Regions from separate parts of the Alkalimarinus alittae genome, predicted to be linked through region 3. Evidence: predicted binding sites of a transcription regulator. Region 3 holds the regulator's gene; each other region holds the start of a gene.

Region 1 (4,467 bases), 1.6 Mb from region 3:
CAAGCACGATTAAAGTCCGGCCAATCGATTTCGCAGTTAATAAGTTTAATCCCACCTTCTGCCATAAAATTAGTTGACGGTGAAGAGGCTATCATTGCGGCAAAAGATCTCAAAGTTGGGGATTTAGTACTTATTAAGCCTGCCACTGTCATCCCCGCAGACGGTATTATTAGCCTCGGCCAGAGTAGCCTAGATGAATCAGCTTTAACCGGTGAATTTATGCCTGTGACAAAACAAGCGGGCGATGCAGTTACCGGAGGCACCACCAACGTTGAGAACGCGTTTGAGATGACGGTTACAGCGGTGGGCTCAAACGCTCGCATCAGCTCCATCATGAGGTTACTTAACCGAGCTCAAAGCGAGAAACCTAAGACTGCACTTATTGCTGACAAAGTCGCCAGTTATTTTGTGGCTGCCGTATTAGTGATTACCTCTTCTGTATTTATATATTGGTGGCTAAAGGGTTCAGCCGATGCGTTTTCCATTGCACTGTCTGTATTAGTCGTTACCTGCCCATGTGCACTCTCTTTAGCTACACCTACCGCACTAACCGCCGCCACCAATTTATTACGCTCAAAAGGGTTTTTAATTACACGCGGACACGTCTTAGAGTCTCTCGCTCAAACTAACGACCTTATATTTGATAAAACCGGCACATTAACTGTTGGGCAAATCATTGTCAGTGACGTCATACCCACCTCGACACTCGACCGAAGTACACTACTGAACATTGCTGCAAGCCTGGAACAGCACTCTGAACACCCTATTGCTAAAGCATTTCAAGAATTTCAGCCGCTTATAACCGAATCTATCGTCGCTACACCAGGTGGTGGTATAGAAGGTATAGTTAACGGCTGTAAATATCGCATAGGGCATATTAAATATGCTTCAGCGTTAATCGACCACCCTAATTCTACTATTTCAGCTCCAAGTGATGATCAGTGGCTAGCCTTAACCTCAACAAAGCAAGTCGTTGGTTGGTTTCTAATCGGAGACAGACTGAGAGATGAAAGCATAGATGTCATTAGAAACCTTCAGTTAGACGGTTATCAGTGTACGTTATTAAGCGGTGATCAATCAGGTTCAGTAATATCTACGGCTAAAACATTAGGTATTAAAGACGCAATTGGTGGCGCCTCTCCTGAAGACAAGTTACGTTATATGCAGTCAAAACAAGAGGCAGGTAAAAACACCATAATGATCGGTGATGGGCTCAATGATGTCCCCGTAATGGCTGGCACTCAGCTTTCCGTAGCCATGGGCAATGCGAATGACCTAGCAAAATTGAAAGCGGATGCCATTTTACTATCAAACAATCTTAATACTCTTGAATTAGCGTTATTGACCGGTAAAAAAACCCGTAAAATAATCCGCCAGAATATCAGCTGGGCAATCGGTTACAATCTTTTAGCACTCCCCTTAGCTGCAAGCGGTATGATCCCCCCTTATGCTGCAGCAATCGGTATGTCTGCCAGTTCGCTTATTGTTGTGTGTAATGCCATGCGACTTAAAGCTTAAATAATTAGAGAAGTTCGTAGCCAGAAAGCGTCTCTGTTATAATTCAACCTTGTTGATTCCAGTTAGAGGTTTACACGTTGGAAATCCTATACATATTAATCCCGCTATCAATTGTCCTAATATCTCTAGCCGTCGTTATATTTAGCTGGGCAGTAAAGAGTGGCCAATTTGATGACCTTGAAGGCCCCGCCCATAGCATTTTATTTGACGATGATGAGGGTATGGTGCCATCAAACAACTCAAAACCTGAGCCAACCGTCCCCGTCTGTAAACCTAATAATACTGACTAGTCTTTAACGTCTTTTAGAGCAAAATCCTCACGCCTTAAAACAGCGACAGATATTCATTATGGAACACACGCTTGAACTCAGCACAGCATTCATCATAGGCCTTCTTGGCGGTACACATTGCATTGGTATGTGTGGAGGCATCACTAGCGCGCTATCGATGGCAATCCCAACAGGTGAGGGCTATCAAAAACGCCTACTACTTACCCTACTTTCTTATAACGTAGGCCGTATCTCTAGCTATTCAGTAGCGGGGCTTATTGTTGGCACCTTCGGTTGGCTGCTGGCAGACCAAAGCTCTGTTGTTTTTTTAGGACTTAGAACATTCGCTGCCACGTTATTAGTACTGATGGGGATCTATATAGCAGGATGGGGAAACGGCCTAACATTGATCGAAAAAGCAGGCAGTACACTATGGAGAAAAGTAGAGCCTTATTCTAAAAAAATATTACCCGTCAAAGACCTAAGAGGCGCTCTACTGCTAGGAATGCTCTGGGGGTGGTTACCCTGCGGCCTAGTTTACTCGACACTAGTATGGTCTAGCATGGCTAATGCACCTCTAAGCTCTGCCGCTTTAATGATGGCATTTGGGCTAGGAACACTCCCCGCGATCCTTACCACCGGTTTACTAGCTGAGAGGGCGTCCAGCCTACTCAAAAATAAAGGCTTTAAAGCCATGTCAGGAACACTGTTAATCATTTATGGGGTTTGGAGCTTTCCTTTTATACAATCATTAGCAGTCTAAAAGCTAACGAATAAACGCAATAAACATCCGTTGATATGTGTCAACGACCCTACCTAACAACCCGCTATACTGAACAGAATATTTTATACCTATTTCACCTATTATCAGGTTAACCTTCAATATGAACAATATCGACAAGTTAGTTTGGAATGAAGATCTTATCAGGCGTTACGACCTTTCTGGTCCAAGATACACTTCATACCCAACAGCGGTTCAATTCGATGGAGAGTTTGGCGCCAAGGACTGCGTATCTGCCGCTGACATGTGCAGAAATAGCGACGCGCCGTTATCACTGTATGTTCACATTCCTTTTTGCGCGCATGTTTGCTACTACTGTGCTTGTAACAAAGTGATTACTAAGCATCGCGATCGTGCACAGCCATATCTAGATCGCCTGTATAAAGATATTAAAATGCAATCAGATTTATTCTCCGAAAATCGCATTGTAGAGCAGTTGCATTGGGGTGGCGGTACACCCACATTCATAGCCGATGAACAGATGCGTGAGTTAATGTCTGAATTGCGTAAAAACTTCAAATTACTTGATGATGATAGTGGCGATTACTCGATTGAAATTGACCCAAGAGAAGCCAGCGAAGAGACCTTAAAAACCCTTCGAGAAATTGGCTTCAATCGGATCTCATTAGGTGTTCAAGACTTTAACCCTAAAGTTCAAAAAGCCGTTAACCGCGTACAGTCAGAGGAAGAAACACGGTTTGTACTTGATACCGGTAGAGCACTAGGGTTTAAGTCTATCAACCTTGACCTTATTTACGGTCTCCCCTTTCAAACACCTGAAACGTTTGCTGAGACAGTCCAACGTGTACTTGATATGAGCCCAGACAGGCTATCTGTATTTAACTACGCGCATATGCCCCACAGATTTATGCCTCAGCGAAGAATCAATGAAGAAGATTTACCAACACCTGATCAAAAGCTTGTCATTCTGCATGAGACCATCGAAACGCTATTGAATGCCGGTTATGTTTATATCGGTATGGATCACTTTGCTAAGCCAGATGACGAATTAGCGATCGCACAAAAACACGGTAAGTTACATCGCAACTTTCAGGGTTATACAACTCACAGCGACTGCGACTTAATCAGTATGGGCGTTTCATCTATCAGTCAAGTGGGTCAATGTTATTACCAGAACCACCATGATCTTGAAGAATACAATCAAGCTATTGACGACAACTTACTGCCAGTAAAACGTGGTGTTTGGCTTACTGATGACGACTTAATTCGAAAAGATGCGATTATGCAGCTTATCTGTCATTTCAGCCTTGATATGAACGCGTTTGAAAAACAACACAATTTAGTTTTTGCTGAATACTTTAAAGATGAAATGAGCCGCTTATCTCAGTACGTGACTGACAAGCTTATAAATATCGAGGGTGATACCATTTACGTACAACCCGGTGGGCGACTTCTAATACGTGCAATCTGTAAAGTATTTGATAAATACATTCCTGCTGAAGAAATACAAAAGGGCTATTCTAGAATCATCTAGCGTCCTGCTGTAAATAATTTAACGACGTCTAAGCGAGTCGCGTAGTAAAACACGTTACTCGCTTGTATCTTTATATCTTTCCCCAAGTTAACCTAACTTAATCTATACTTACTTATAACAACGCCTAGTATTTCTATTCCATTTGTTTAGCACTAATGGCTATTAACGGTTAAGGTGAACACTATGGTTTTTGATGATTATCTTATTAAGTCTTTAATCTCCCGTTATAACGACTTCCCAACGAAAGGCATCAGCTATATTGATCTTTCTAGATTAATATCGACCCCAAAAGCATTCAGAATGGTCATTGATGGTTTTGTTCAACATTACATCGATGCCAATATTGATCGAATCGTTGCTATAGAAACAAATGCATTACCTTTCGCATCAGCAGTCGCTTACGG
Region 2 (4,467 bases), 1.6 Mb from region 3:
ACAAGACATAACTCAATTACTGGATCAATTTAACACTGAGATCATCAACCACAGTGAAACATTAACCAAACAACATCAACTTACGTCTGATCTAGCTGACAACTTAACGCTGATCAGCACCAATGGTTCAATGCTATCAAAACAGATCACCGACACATCAGATAACGTTAACCTCCTATATTCTGACTATAAAATCTATTTTTCGCAGCTTGATCATCATCAATGATTGCTTCAGTGCACTAGGGTGTAATTCTATGCATGAATCAAATCTTATTGCCCGAAACAGAAAATACAGACCACATCGCCTGTTTAGATTGCGCATTACACCCTGTTTGCGCTCCTAAAACTATTGGCGAATCCGTTATAGACATTTCTGAGTCATTAGTACTCAAAAAACAGCCCATAAAAGCAGGGCAAATCATCTATACTGAAGGTCAACCGTTTAAGGACCTTTATGCATTTACAGCAGGGTCTGCAAAAGAAGTTTGGCATTCAAGTCTGCCTAAGCCACAAATTACATCGTTCAAATTAAAAGGCGAACTCGCTGGCCAAAACGGGATTGCTATGGGCGCTTACCCAAATACATTAATAGCGCTTGAGGACAGTAGTGTTTGCATAATGGATTACCAAAGTCTGATCAAAAGCGCTAATAGCCTACCCTCACTTTTAACTAATCTAGTTAATCTGTTTGCAATCGATAGCCACCAAGAGACTGAAATAAGAAAAAGCCTCGCAGTAACCACTAATGCTGAAACGAAAGTAAGGGCTTTTCTTTATAATATTTCATCGCGATATAAGCTAAGAAGTCAAAACTATATAGATATTAAGCTCAGCATGAGCAGAAGCGAAATAGCTAATTACTTGGGTATTACTAAAGAAACCTTAAGCCGTTCATTAACTATTCTACAAAATAAAAATTTGATTGAAGCTAGCGGTAAAAACATTCATATCGTTAACTACTCAGAACTAAAAATCTAATCCCCTCCAGCCCTTGTAAAACTATCAGCATCATTGTTGTATAGTTTTGGAATCAATATTAACCCCCTTCAAAATACCTAAATAGAGGTATTTATAAGCAAGGTATTGATTTATATCAATCACCCCTTAACCACAAACAAAATAGACTGCCTCCCAAGGGCGTGTCTATTGACTTTTATCAATAACAAAACGTATCCTTCGCGCGCTGCTACTATAGATTTATCGATTTTAGTCGATTTATTTATATACACGTAGCGATATTAGTTGAATTAACTGGTCGGGAGCACGGTTATGTTTTTTCAACCTCAAAGAGATAGCTTGCGTTATTTCTTATAGTCCTCTTCACTTCTAGCTTGTGATAAAAATTGGATCCTGAATAATGAGCACAGTAAACAATCAGACGACATACAACTACAAAGTGGTGCGCCAATTCGCCATTATGACTGTCGTGTGGGGTATTGTTGGGATGGCCGTGGGCGTATTGATCGCATCACAATTAGTTTGGCCAGCACTCAACTTCGATACACCTTGGCTTAGCTTTGGTCGTCTTCGCCCTCTTCACACAAATGCGGTTATATTTGCTTTTGGTGGTTCAGCACTTTTTGCAACTTCCTTCTATGTTGTGCAGCGCACTTGCCAAGCACGACTGTTTTCCGACTCTTTGGCATCCTTCATCTTTTGGGGTTGGCAACTGGTTATCGTTTTAGCCGTTATCACCTTACCATTAGGTTATACATCGACTAAAGAGTATGCAGAACTAGAGTGGCCAATCGACATCCTAATTGCAATTGTTTGGGTATCTTACGCTGTTTTGTTTTTTGGCACGATCATGAAGCGAAAAGCAAAGCATATTTACGTTGCAAACTGGTTCTTCGGCGCATTCATTTTAATGATTGCTGTCCTACACATTTTTAATAACCTTGAAGTTCCAGTCACACTATGGAAATCATACTCTATCTATCCAGGCACTATTGATGCGATGGTTCAGTGGTGGTATGGACATAATGCCGTTGGTTTCTACTTAACCGCTGGTTTCCTCGGAATAATGTACTACTTCGTACCTAAGCAAGCAGGCCGCCCTGTATATTCATATAGATTATCAATCGTTCACTTTTGGGCATTGATTTCAATCTATGTATGGGCAGGCTCTCACCACTTGCATTACAGCGCACTCCCTGACTGGGCACAAAGTGCCGGTATGGCAATGTCGCTAATCCTGCTTGCGCCATCTTGGGGTGGTATGATTAACGGTATGATGACGCTATCAGGTGCTTGGGATAAACTACGTACAGACCCAATTCTTAGATTTTTAGTTGTCTCTCTCTCCTTCTACGGTATGTCTACGTTTGAAGGCCCGATGATGGCGATTAAAACAGTTAACGCTTTATCACATAACACTGACTGGACCGTAGGTCACGTTCACTCAGGCGCTTTAGGTTGGGTTGCAATGGTGTCTATCGGTGCCATGTACCACTTGATTCCGAAGCTATACAACCTTAATAGCATGTATAGCACCTCATTAATCAACGTTCACTTCTGGCTTGCCACTATTGGTACCGTACTGTATATCGCAGCAATGTGGGTAAACGGTATTATGCAGGGTTTGATGTGGAGAGCGATCAATGATGATGGAACACTTACCTATAGCTTTGTTGAGTCACTAGAAGCCAGCCATGTTGGTTACTTAGTACGCGCTATCGGTGGTGCAATATTCCTTTCAGGAATGCTGATAATGGCATATAACACTTGGATGACTGTGCGCGTAAAAGGTGCTCAGGCACTTGATAACGTCCCACAGACAGCTTAAGGAGGTTTAACATGAAACATGAAGTTGTAGAAAAAAACCTCGGGCTAATGATTGTGTTGATATTAGTTGCCATTAGCTTTGGGGGACTAGTAGAAATTGTTCCTTTGTTCTTCCAAAAGCAGGTAACTGAACCAATAGAAGGCCTTAAGCCACTAGGTGCATTGGAATTAGAAGGACGTGACGTTTATATTCGTGAAGGCTGCCATGTCTGTCATACACAGATGATTCGACCTTTCCGTGCAGAGACCGAACGTTATGGTCACTACTCTGTTGCAGGCGAGCATGTTTATGAGCACCCATTCTTATGGGGTTCTAAGCGTACCGGGCCTGACTTGGCACGTGTAGGCGGACGATACAGCGACGATTGGCATCGAGCTCACTTGTACAACCCTCGAAACGTTGTACCTGAGTCTAAAATGCCATCATACCCATGGTTATTTACCAATAAGATTGACCACAAAATCACGCCAAAGCGTATGGAAGCCCTTAGATCAGTAGGTGTTCCCTATACAGACGAAGATATTGCTGGTGCATCTGAAGCAGTTAAAGGTAAAACCGAAATTGAAGCAATGGTGGCTTATCTTCAGCAATTAGGTACTTTGCTGAAGAGTAAGCGGTAATAAGCATCATGGATATTAATACGTTACGTGGCATTTCAACAATTTTAGTCATGATTGCGTTCATCAGCATCTGTCTTTGGGCTTATAGTTCTAAGCGCAAAGACAAGTTTGATGATGCCGCTAATCTACCTTTTGAAGATGAAGAAATAGCCAAGCGTACTTTGATCGATACGGAGAAAAAAGACCATGAGTAGTTTTTGGAACGCATGGATCATAATTATCAGTTTAGGCAGTGTTTTTGGCTGCTGGTGGCTTTTATTTGCCACCCGTAAAGGCCAAAAGAACAACACCGAATCTGAAGCAACAACGGGCCATGTCTACGATGGTATAGAGGAGTATGACAACCCGCTTCCTAAGTGGTGGTTCTACATGTTTATGGGGACCATCTTTTTCGCGCTTGCTTACTACGCACTTTACCCTGGTCTAGGCTCTTACAAAGGCCTACTTGGTTGGACATCAACCGGTCAGTGGGAACAAGAAGTCGCAGATGCAGACGCTAAATATGGTCCTATCTTTGAAGCCTTTGCAGAAAAGTCTATTGAAGAGCTAGCAACTGACGATGCAGCACTAAAAGTAGGTCAGCGTCTATTTGCTAACAACTGTGCAATTTGTCATGGTTCGACTGCAAGAGGTTCTGTGGGTTTCCCTAACCTTGCTGATAATGATTGGCTTTATGGTGGTGACCCTGACACCATTAAGCAGACTATTGCGCACGGTAGAAATGGCAACATGCCTGCTAAGGGTTTAAACCCTGCGATGACTAAATCAGATATTGCTGATTTGACTAACTACTTGCTGTCATTTAGCAACAGAGCTACAGATAACGCATCTAGCGAACGCGGAGCAGAAATGTTCCAAACCGCTTGTTCTGCTTGTCATGGTGCTGATGCTAAAGGTACACCAGCAATGGGGGCTCCAAACCTAACCGATAACGTATGGTTATACGGAAGCACTCCAACAATGATCATGCAGACGATTGAATATGGTCGTGCTGGCGTGATGCCTGCTCACAATGACCTTCTTGGTGAAGAGAAGGTTCACGTGCTAGCAGCTTATATTTAT
Region 3 (4,467 bases):
CGAGCAGGATGCCGATATCATCATGTTTATCTATCGAGATGATTACTATAACGAAGATAGCCCTGATAAGGGGATAGCAGAGATTATTATTGGTAAGCAGCGAAACGGGCCTACTGGCACGATTAAGCTAGGCTTTCAGGGACAATTTACCAAGTTTGAAGATTTGGCTCACGTTGATTACGGTGATGAGTTTTAATGACCAGACCGATCGTTGCAACTATAGATTTGCAAGCATTTAAGGCAAATTATGCGTTAGCAAAAAAATTTGCAGGTGATGCCTTGTGCGTAGCGGTTATTAAGGCGAATGGCTATGGGCATGGTATTTGTGAAGTTGCAAAAGCGTTACCTGACTCGACGCTCGCCGTCGCCTGTGTCGATGAAGCTATGCTGTTACGCAACGAAGGCATTGATAACCCTGTAGTGGTTCTTGAAGGGGCTTTCACGGGTGAAGAACTAGCGTTTGCTGCTGCACATAAGTTGCAGTTAATTGTTCATGCTGATTATCAAATTGAGCAATTAGCTCAATTCCAACATAAAGATGCTGTGATTGATGTTTGGCTTAAACTTAATACTGGCATGAATCGCTTGGGGTTTTCTCCGGCTATTTCAGTTGATGTATTAACTAAACTTAAAGCGCTTACTTCGGTTCACGTAGTGGGTGTGATGACTCATTTTTCATCTGCTGACGAAATTGATAAGGCAGTGACGGAACAGCAATTAGCGCTGTTCCGCTCAGCCGTTCATGAAATGGGGGTTGCAGCAGATGGGTTACTGTTAACGGCTGCAAATTCAGCCGCGTTGATAGAGCATAAAGCAACCCGCCTCGACTGCGTGAGGCCTGGTGTGATGTTGTATGGGTCTTCCCCTTTAGATCACTTATCATCAGAGGCAATGGGCTTAAAGGCTGTTATGTCGCTGCAGTCGCGTATTATGGCGATACATGAGATCGAGGCTGGTGATTGTGTCGGTTATGCCGGCACGTGGCGAGCAAGCCGTACAACCAAAATCGGTACAATTGCAGCTGGCTACGGCGATGGATATCCTCGTCACGCTGAGACAGGTACACCTGTTTGGATAGGCGACAGGGTAGTGCCATTAATTGGCCGTGTCTCGATGGATATGTTGAGTGTTGATCTTAGTTACCATCCAGAAGTAAACGTAGGTGATGAAGTTGAGTTATGGGGAAAAAATATCTCAGTCGATGAAGTTGCCAAATCTGCTGGAACGATTAGTTATGAGCTGTTAACAGGGGTAACCGCTAGGGTACCTCGAAGATACGTTTCTTAAGCGCTGCTGTAAGTAAAGTGGCGCTTCAACGAAAGACAGTTGCAGTAAGTCAATTATCCTCCTTATATTTTCATATACACTGATACCTTCTAATTTATTTCGATTACTTGGATAACCTAATGATTAGTTGGAAAGCGCTTATTGTCGGGCTGATAGTGACGATTTTGGTCGGTCTATTTGGTCAGGCTCTTTATGTCTTGCTCGCATCATATATTGGCATGGCCGCGAGTGATTACGTCTTTTTTTCAACCTATAAGCAAGAAATTTGGTTTGTATTTGCCGTATTAGTTTATTGCTTAACGATGGCGTTTGGTGGTCTATTGACGGGTACGATGGCCTCTCATTATAAGGTAACGCATGCTTCCGTTGTTGGTTTTCTTGCCGGAATAGCCTCCATCATGTCTTCTGCAGAACGGGGTGATATTACCTTCATGGCTGTTGTGATGGTTTTTCTTGGGTGCTTATTTGCCTGTTTTGGCGGAGTGTTTGCCCGTCGAGTATCTGAGCAGTATGAAGAAGATGTAGAGAATTAAAGGTATAACTAGCTAGGCTTAGGTTCACTTATTATTATGGAGTATATCTGAAATGAAATCAGTACTCATTAAGCCAGTAAAATGATATTTCATAATTTATTGCTTAAAGTGGGTGATTTTAGGGGTGAAAAACTACCATAAAGTGATATAAATCAATATTTGATTTTATACTAATAAGTAGGTATTATTCTTGTAGTTAATTAACGTCTAAACATAAAAAAAGAGGCATAAAGCCTCTTTTTTTAGCATGATTGTATTATTTTGGGTTTATGCATTTACTGTGGTTTTTTACGATATCGACTAAAGCGTCAATATCTTCTAGCACCACTTCACGACCCTGAACAGATATCAGGCCGCTTTTTTGAAAGCGAGTAAAAACACGGCTAACGGTTTCAACAGCAAGGCCTAAGTAGTTACCAATGTCGTTTCTTGGCATGGGAAGTCTAAAGCTTGTGCCTGAAAGTTTACGTAATTTAAATCGGCTAGAAAGGCTTAGCAGTAATGATGCAATTCGCTCTTCTGCGGTATTTTTACTAAGTAACATTGTAAGCTGTCGGCTGCCTTGAATTTCTTTGCTCATTAATGAGAAAAAGTGATGTTGAAGGGTTGGTATTTTTGAGGCCAATGTTTCAAGTTGACTAAACGGAATCTCGCACACACTGGCCCTTTCAAGCGCTTTAGCAGAGCAGCTGTATGAATCTGTGTTGGTGCTATCGAGGCCAATAATTTCCCCTGGTAAATAAAAGCCTGTGACTTGTTCTTCACCGTCTTCTGTGACTGAATAAGTTTTAATTGCGCCGCTACGGACAGCGAATAAAGACTTAAAGGGGGAGTGTTCTTTAAATATATGATCACCACGATTGATGGTCTTTCCTTGCTTTATCAGGTCTTCAAGGCGATCAATTTCATCTTTGTTGACAGCAATTGGGATGCACAAATTGCTCAGACTGCACTGTAAGCAGGATTGATTAATTCCTGTAGTGGGCTGTGGGTCTATTGCTGCGATTTTTTCGCTCATCTCGCTCTACTCAGTTAATAGCTTGTATATCAGCAGAATATTTATGTTATTTATTACTTAGTTTATATGATTCTAACATATAAAAAAATAGGGGTAGGGAGAAGGGGGTAAAAGTAGGTAGTAATATAATCATTCAATACTTTGGTCTAATGTAGCCTCCGTAACTAAAGGGCAGTTGATTATTTATTATGCGTTGATAATATTGGTCGAGTTGGTCTACGTTGTGTATAAATGCGTTTTCTATCAAGCTAGTAGCACCTAAACCAATACCGATTAAGTCGCCTGATATACCTTTAGAGACAGACGTGTCCTTTGAAAACTTAACATGATTAAGTTTGTTGAAGTTACTTTGAATCAGTCTTTCTTCAAATCTTTGATGACAATTACATTGAGTAGACTCATCTACTTCTACGCCAGATAGAACAGAAAGGCGCTCATCTTCGTCTATTACATAAATAGTGTCAGGATTAATAGCGATTAGGCCTTCAAGCTTTTCGCTCAGCTTGGCGCATGACTCGTGTTTTTTGGTCAGGAAACGAACGTTGACAGTTTTAAAGTCATATTGTTTGAATATCTTTACCTGCTCTGCCAAAAACTCAAAATCAATTGGGTCTTGATCTCTATTTTGTGTGCCAAGGCAAATATGATTAAATCCAAGGCCTTTTATAAGGGCAATAATGGCATCATCAGCAGGGACTTTATCGAGCTCTATAACAAAGGTCCCTCTGCTTTCGTCTTGTAGGTTGAAGGCTTTGTTGAGGGAGTACATAATCTCTGTCATTTCAGCCGGCGTTAATAATTGTGCTATGTCGCCCTGCCAATGAATATAGTTAATGCTGCGATCTTTTGGGATCAGAGCACTAACGAGATGGATCTCTTTAAGAAGGTAGTCAATATAATTTCTGACGGCTGTACTACTTAAATGGCCTGCTTTTGGGGTTGGATAGCTACATAAGGTGTTTTGTAGCGGCATTGATATGCACAACGCAAGTTCAGAATTGGTTTTGTTGCTGTTGGTTATGATGTCGGTGTAATTCTTTAAACTAAACTCTCTATCTTCTACAAACAAGCCAGGCTTATCCGGCGAGTCATATCGGAAGCTGTTAGTGCAAAATAGCCAGTCTTTGTGAGAGAGAATTTGTTCCATAGTTCGACTTGTTGGGTATGAGTTAACCCCAATAACATCCTGTATTGTTCTATGATTTGCCTTTATGGGAGTGATTTTCTCAAACGGAGAGCCCATTACGTTTCCTAAATTAAATCATGGTCTGAGACAAGCCTGACTCACAAACCGTTATTATAGAGTGATTAGTCTACTCAATGAGTGATTGGGGGTGTTGATTTGTATCAATAGACCTAGGTGTTGATGAAAATTTATGACAAAGTTTTTTTAGCTATATGTTGGGGGCTTAATAATGAGGAGGGGGGGATATAAGAGCCTTTCTGCGCTAAGCAGCATATTGCGTCGCACAAGAGGTTCAGCTTAACCTTTTTGATAGTATTCAAAAAGTCAGGCGTTAAGGCTTAGTGGCCGCCAATGAAAAGTTCGAAAGCGCCTGACTGATTTTATCGATGACTTTTTCGCAATTTTTAATGCTGTGGCGCTGAGCGATATAAATAGGATCGTTA
Region 4 (4,467 bases), 1.9 Mb from region 3:
TCGGCCCAAATAGTGGTTGAAACTGTGGGAGGCGAAAGATTGACTTGAATGAAAATAGGGCCAAGCCCTTCTAGATCGAATGTGAGTGCCAGTTTCCATTTTGACTTCTTCTCTGTGTCAGCGTCATTATCATTATTATCTTTTTCTTCATCTATTCTTAATTGCACTGAATCAATTTGATTTTGCGACGTTAGAAATGGAAGCTCCATTTGCCATGTTTGCACAGATGTTGTATCTGTAGAAGCTGTTTGAGCTTGATACAGGCTATTGAGCTGTTGGAACTGAATGCGGTTAAGGGCGCCAGCCAAGCGTTTTAATAGATCGCCGACTGACAAGTTTTTGTCATACTGCGAGGTTGATTTTGTGGCACTGAGTGGCGAAGGAAAATTAAACGGATTAACCAATAGGTTAGGATCGGCTTCGGCCATAAAGCGGGGGATTTGACCTGTCGCAGAGTGTTTGGCTGCGTAAATGCTATTTAAGCTGTTAATTAATTGACTGATAGTTGACTTTAAGTCGGTGGGGGTTGCCATGCCTGTCGTAGTGAGTAATGCATTTGCTGAGTTTGTAGTAGTTGATGAGGCACTTGTTGTACTGGTTGACGTAGCAGACTTTATAGCCTGAGCGAGGGCTATTGTTGCGTTGCTTAGTAGTGAGCCACTGAGCGAGGTCGAGCTTGCTTGGGATAAAGTCTGTTGTTTACCTGCACTGGCAAAGGTGCTTTCCATAAAAATGCCCGATTGAGACATGGCTTGTTTAACGAGCTGAGCAGGGTTCGACTGCTGATTGTTGCTAATGTTTGTAGAGAAACTAGCCGCTTTGGGCAGCAGGGCGGTTAACTGTTCGGTCAGTCGCGCTACTTGGCTATTCTCAGCTCCGAGAGTGGGGAGGTTTTGTAAAAGGGTCGTTAAAACTTTACCAACGGGCTGCTGGTAAGGCAGTACTTTTGAAAGTGCCGAAATTAACGTAGCAGCATCATTGTTTGCTGGTTTCGGGAGAATCAACTCGCCTTTGTTGTTAACATTTAGGTTAACTATTTGGCCTGGCTGTAGCAATATGTTGGTTTTAACTGCAAGCTTTTCGCCACCGATCTCTAGGGTAACATTAAACTGGTTTTGCGTGGCGCGTGCTGTCGCTATGTTCAAGGTTTCGAGAACTTTTGCGCGAACGGCCTGACCCACTTTTATATTAATGCTGTCTAGAGAGGTCGCAGGCTTGTCTGAAGGCGCTGCCGACTGGGCTTCAGGCCGGTTTGAAGAAGGCTTTGATGACGATGAACGTGTTTGGGTGCTATTGTTATTGGGCGCATCGATCGACATGAAATTATAGTGTCCTCATCTTCTTACTCGGAGCCTTTAAGCTAAAACCTTAACGAGTTGTAATCTTTGCCCCAATTTAACGTGAGTTAGGTCAAGGGATTTGTTTCAAACCTTACTATATAATAGGCCTGAGTTAAGCATTAGGGAAGTTTATTCCGTTTGTGTATACTGTGCGGCCTTAAAGGCTGATGGTGCTGCAAACAGATTAGCCAAATTGTTGTTGAAGGTTATAAATGTCTGCTGTTCCGCCTACTGTTATCGACACATCTACTAGCGAATTATTGCGCGCCGAATCACTGTTTTGTGAACGTGATGAACGTGTATTGTTTGAAGACCTTAACTTTTCAATAAATGCCGGCGAGATAATCCAAGTAGAAGGCCCTAATGGTTCAGGGAAAACAACATTGCTGCGTATTATGAGTGGGCTGTCGGGCGCTTACGAAGGGGCTATTTTCTGGAAAGGTGAGCCGGTTAACGCCTCTCGAATAGACTTCCTTTCAAATCTTCTTTATTTAGGTCATAAACCTGGTGTTAAAGCGATCCTTACGCCAGTTGAAAACTTACGAGCCCTGATGGGGGTGCGTCAACATGTATCTGATGACCAAATACACTATGCATTAGAAAAAGTCGGGCTATATGGTTATGAGGATGTGCCCTGCCACAACTTATCGGCTGGACAGCACCGTAGAGTCGCACTCGCTCGACTTTATTTATCCACGGATGCGCTATGGATACTTGATGAAGCATTCACTGCGATCGATAAAAAAGGCGTCAAAGAACTCGAGACACTTTTACAAACGCGCGCACAACAAGGCGGTGCGGTTCTGTTAACGACTCACCATGAGCTACAACTTGAAAGCGGGTTTAAAAAATTACAGCTTGGCAAGCCTGCTGGTGCTTGTACTTTGATGGCCGGTACTTCGGTGACAGGTACCTCGATAGTTGGTGGAGCTGAAATATGAGTAACGGAATGCCTACTATTGCGGCCGCTACAACGCCTCCATCGGTAATGAATACCTTTATTGCCGTATTAAAAAGAGACCTGACCCTCGCTTATAGACGTCGTCAAGATCTTGTTAATCCGCTGATCTTCTTTACGATTGTCGTGAGCTTATTTCCTCTAGGGGTTAGTCCTGAAAAATCCTTTTTGCAAGAAGCGGGTGCTGGTGTTGTATGGGTGGCGGCATTACTTGCGACGTTATTATCATTAGATAGTCTTTTTAGATCGGATTTCGAAGATGGTTCATTAGAACAGATTATTTTAACGCCTCAACCTTTGTTTATAATGGTTTTAGCTAAAATATGTGCCCATTGGTTGGTGACTGGAGTGCCACTTATTATTTTATCGCCAATGCTAGGTGTTATGATGCACCTCGATTTTGAGACGATTAAAGTGTTAATGCTTACATTATTGTTGGGTACCCCGGTACTAAGCCTAATTGGGGCAATTGGTGCGGCATTAACCGTAGGGCTTAGAGTAGGGGGCGTGTTAATTTCATTGTTGATTTTACCCCTGTATATCCCTGTGTTAATTTTCGGGACCGGAACGGTTCAAGCTGCGGCTAACCTGTTGCCTATTGATGGTTACATTGCGTTAATGGGCGCTATATTTGCGCTGTCATTGACATTGTCACCCATAGCGGCGGCGGCAGCATTAAAAATTAGTTTATCCAATTAAATCTATTTAGATTAATTATTGTTAATGGATAAACAAAACTTTTTTAATTTAAAGTACGAGAAATTATAAATGTGGACTTTTTTTCACAAGCTAGGCTCCCCTAAATGGTTTTACGATATATCGGGTAAATGGCTGCCATGGTTTGCTATTGTATCTACTTTATTGCTTGTTGCAGGGAGTGTGTGGGCGCTTGCGTTTGCCCCCGCTGATTACCAACAAGGGAATAGCTTTAGAATTATTTATATACATGTGCCTTCAGCCATCCTGGCTCAATCCTGTTTTATGATGATGGCGGTTGCAGGTGCTATTGGCTTGATATGGAAAATGAAGCTAGCTGATGTGTTTGTTAAAGCAGCGGCCCCTGTTGGAGCGTCTTTTACATTTTTGGCATTATTGACCGGCGCCGTATGGGGTAAACCCACATGGGGAACTTGGTGGGTGTGGGATGCACGCTTAACCTCAATGTTAATATTATTGTTTCTTTATTTTGGCATTATGGCGCTCCAGTCTGCTATTGAAGACGCGTCTACTGCGGCTAAAGCGAGTGCGGTCTTAGCATTAGTGGGAATGGTCAATATTCCAATTATCAAGTACTCCGTGGAATGGTGGAATACCCTTCATCAGCCAGCCACATTTACATTGACCGAAAAGCCGGCTATGCCTGCAGAGATGTGGGTGCCTTTACTGGTAATGCTAATCGGCTTTTACTGTTTTTTTACAACCGTTATTTTGCTGCGTACTAGAAATGAAATTCTTGTACGTGAGCGCCGAACAAATTGGGTTAAGAAGCTAGTCACTAAAGGAGGCGCTTTATGAGTTTTGAGAGTTTCTCAGATCTTTTAGCCATGGGAGGACACGGGCTGTATGTCTGGTTGTCCTATGGCGTGGCAGTTTTGATTTTTGTCGCTAACGTGATAGTGCCGATACAAAAAAAGAAAGACATTATTAAGAAACACTTACAACGATTGAAGCGGGAGAAAGTCGCGCAATGAACCCAAAACGTAAGCAACGATTAATATTGGTACTGTTTCTAGTCTTCGGATGTGCTGCAGTGGTCGGTTTAGTATTAGTTGCATTGCAAGAGAACATTAACCTTTTCTATAACCCAACCCAGATATCAGAAGGTGAAGCACCTGAAGGGGCTCGAATTAGAGCTGGCGGCATGGTAGTAGATGGGAGTATTAAAAGAGATGACGCTAGTTTATTAGTGAACTTTGAACTGACTGATTTCAATGCTAGCATCCCAGTTGCCTATACAGGAATATTGCCTGACTTGTTCAGAGAAGGACAGGGCGTTGTTGCAATGGGTAATGTAGATGCTAATGGCGTTTTTCAAGCCGATGAAGTGCTCGCTAAGCATGATGAAAAGTATATGCCCCCTGAAGTGCAAGATGCACTCGATAAATCAGGAAAAACTGCAGACGGTCAAGACGTTAAATCGTATACCGAAAAGCAGACATACTAACTATC

Evidence for each region. The regulator FNR, encoded in region 3, switches genes on or off when oxygen is low (the NO sensors DNR and NnrR bind a similar motif). The targets are predictions, from matches to a motif close to TTGATCTAGATCAA.
Region 1: a site for FNR is predicted at 2,581-2,594, ahead of hemN (oxygen-independent coproporphyrinogen III oxidase). Genes of this name have one in related genera too.
Region 2: a site for FNR is predicted at 1,084-1,097, ahead of ccoN (cytochrome-c oxidase, cbb3-type subunit I). Genes of this name have one in related genera too.
Region 4: a site for FNR is predicted at 1,401-1,414, ahead of fliK (flagellar hook-length control protein FliK). Genes of this name have one in related genera too.

Annotation. Positions count from the first base shown of each region.
Region 1 covers NZ_CP100390.1:2,462,485-2,466,951, forward strand. Annotated here, with positions in the region: gene NKI27_RS11220 (heavy metal translocating P-type ATPase) at 1-1,518, shown strand, start outside; gene ccoS (cbb3-type cytochrome oxidase assembly protein CcoS) at 1,596-1,808, shown strand; gene NKI27_RS11230 (sulfite exporter TauE/SafE family protein) at 1,867-2,550, shown strand; gene hemN (oxygen-independent coproporphyrinogen III oxidase) at 2,672-4,063, shown strand; gene NKI27_RS11240 (phosphoribosyltransferase family protein) at 4,247-4,467, shown strand, end outside.
Region 2 covers NZ_CP100390.1:2,454,831-2,459,297, forward strand. Annotated here, with positions in the region: gene NKI27_RS11180 (methyl-accepting chemotaxis protein) at 1-226, shown strand, start outside; gene NKI27_RS11185 (helix-turn-helix domain-containing protein) at 259-978, shown strand; gene ccoN (cytochrome-c oxidase, cbb3-type subunit I) at 1,358-2,785, shown strand; gene ccoO (cytochrome-c oxidase, cbb3-type subunit II) at 2,797-3,405, shown strand; gene NKI27_RS11200 (cbb3-type cytochrome oxidase subunit 3) at 3,414-3,599, shown strand; gene ccoP (cytochrome-c oxidase, cbb3-type subunit III) at 3,592-4,467, shown strand, end outside.
Region 3 covers NZ_CP100390.1:885,099-889,565, forward strand. Annotated here, with positions in the region: gene dnaB (replicative DNA helicase) at 1-196, shown strand, start outside; gene alr (alanine racemase) at 196-1,287, shown strand; gene NKI27_RS03895 (hypothetical protein) at 1,407-1,820, shown strand; gene fnr (fumarate/nitrate reduction transcriptional regulator Fnr) at 2,077-2,838, opposite strand; gene NKI27_RS03905 (hypothetical protein) at 2,972-4,081, opposite strand; gene NKI27_RS03910 (DUF302 domain-containing protein) at 4,356-4,467, opposite strand, start outside.
Region 4 covers NZ_CP100390.1:2,801,348-2,805,814, reverse strand. Annotated here, with positions in the region: gene fliK (flagellar hook-length control protein FliK) at 1-1,319, opposite strand, end outside; gene ccmA (cytochrome c biogenesis heme-transporting ATPase CcmA) at 1,553-2,281, shown strand; gene ccmB (heme exporter protein CcmB) at 2,278-2,997, shown strand; gene NKI27_RS12705 (heme ABC transporter permease) at 3,067-3,813, shown strand; gene ccmD (heme exporter protein CcmD) at 3,810-3,989, shown strand; gene ccmE (cytochrome c maturation protein CcmE) at 3,986-4,462, shown strand.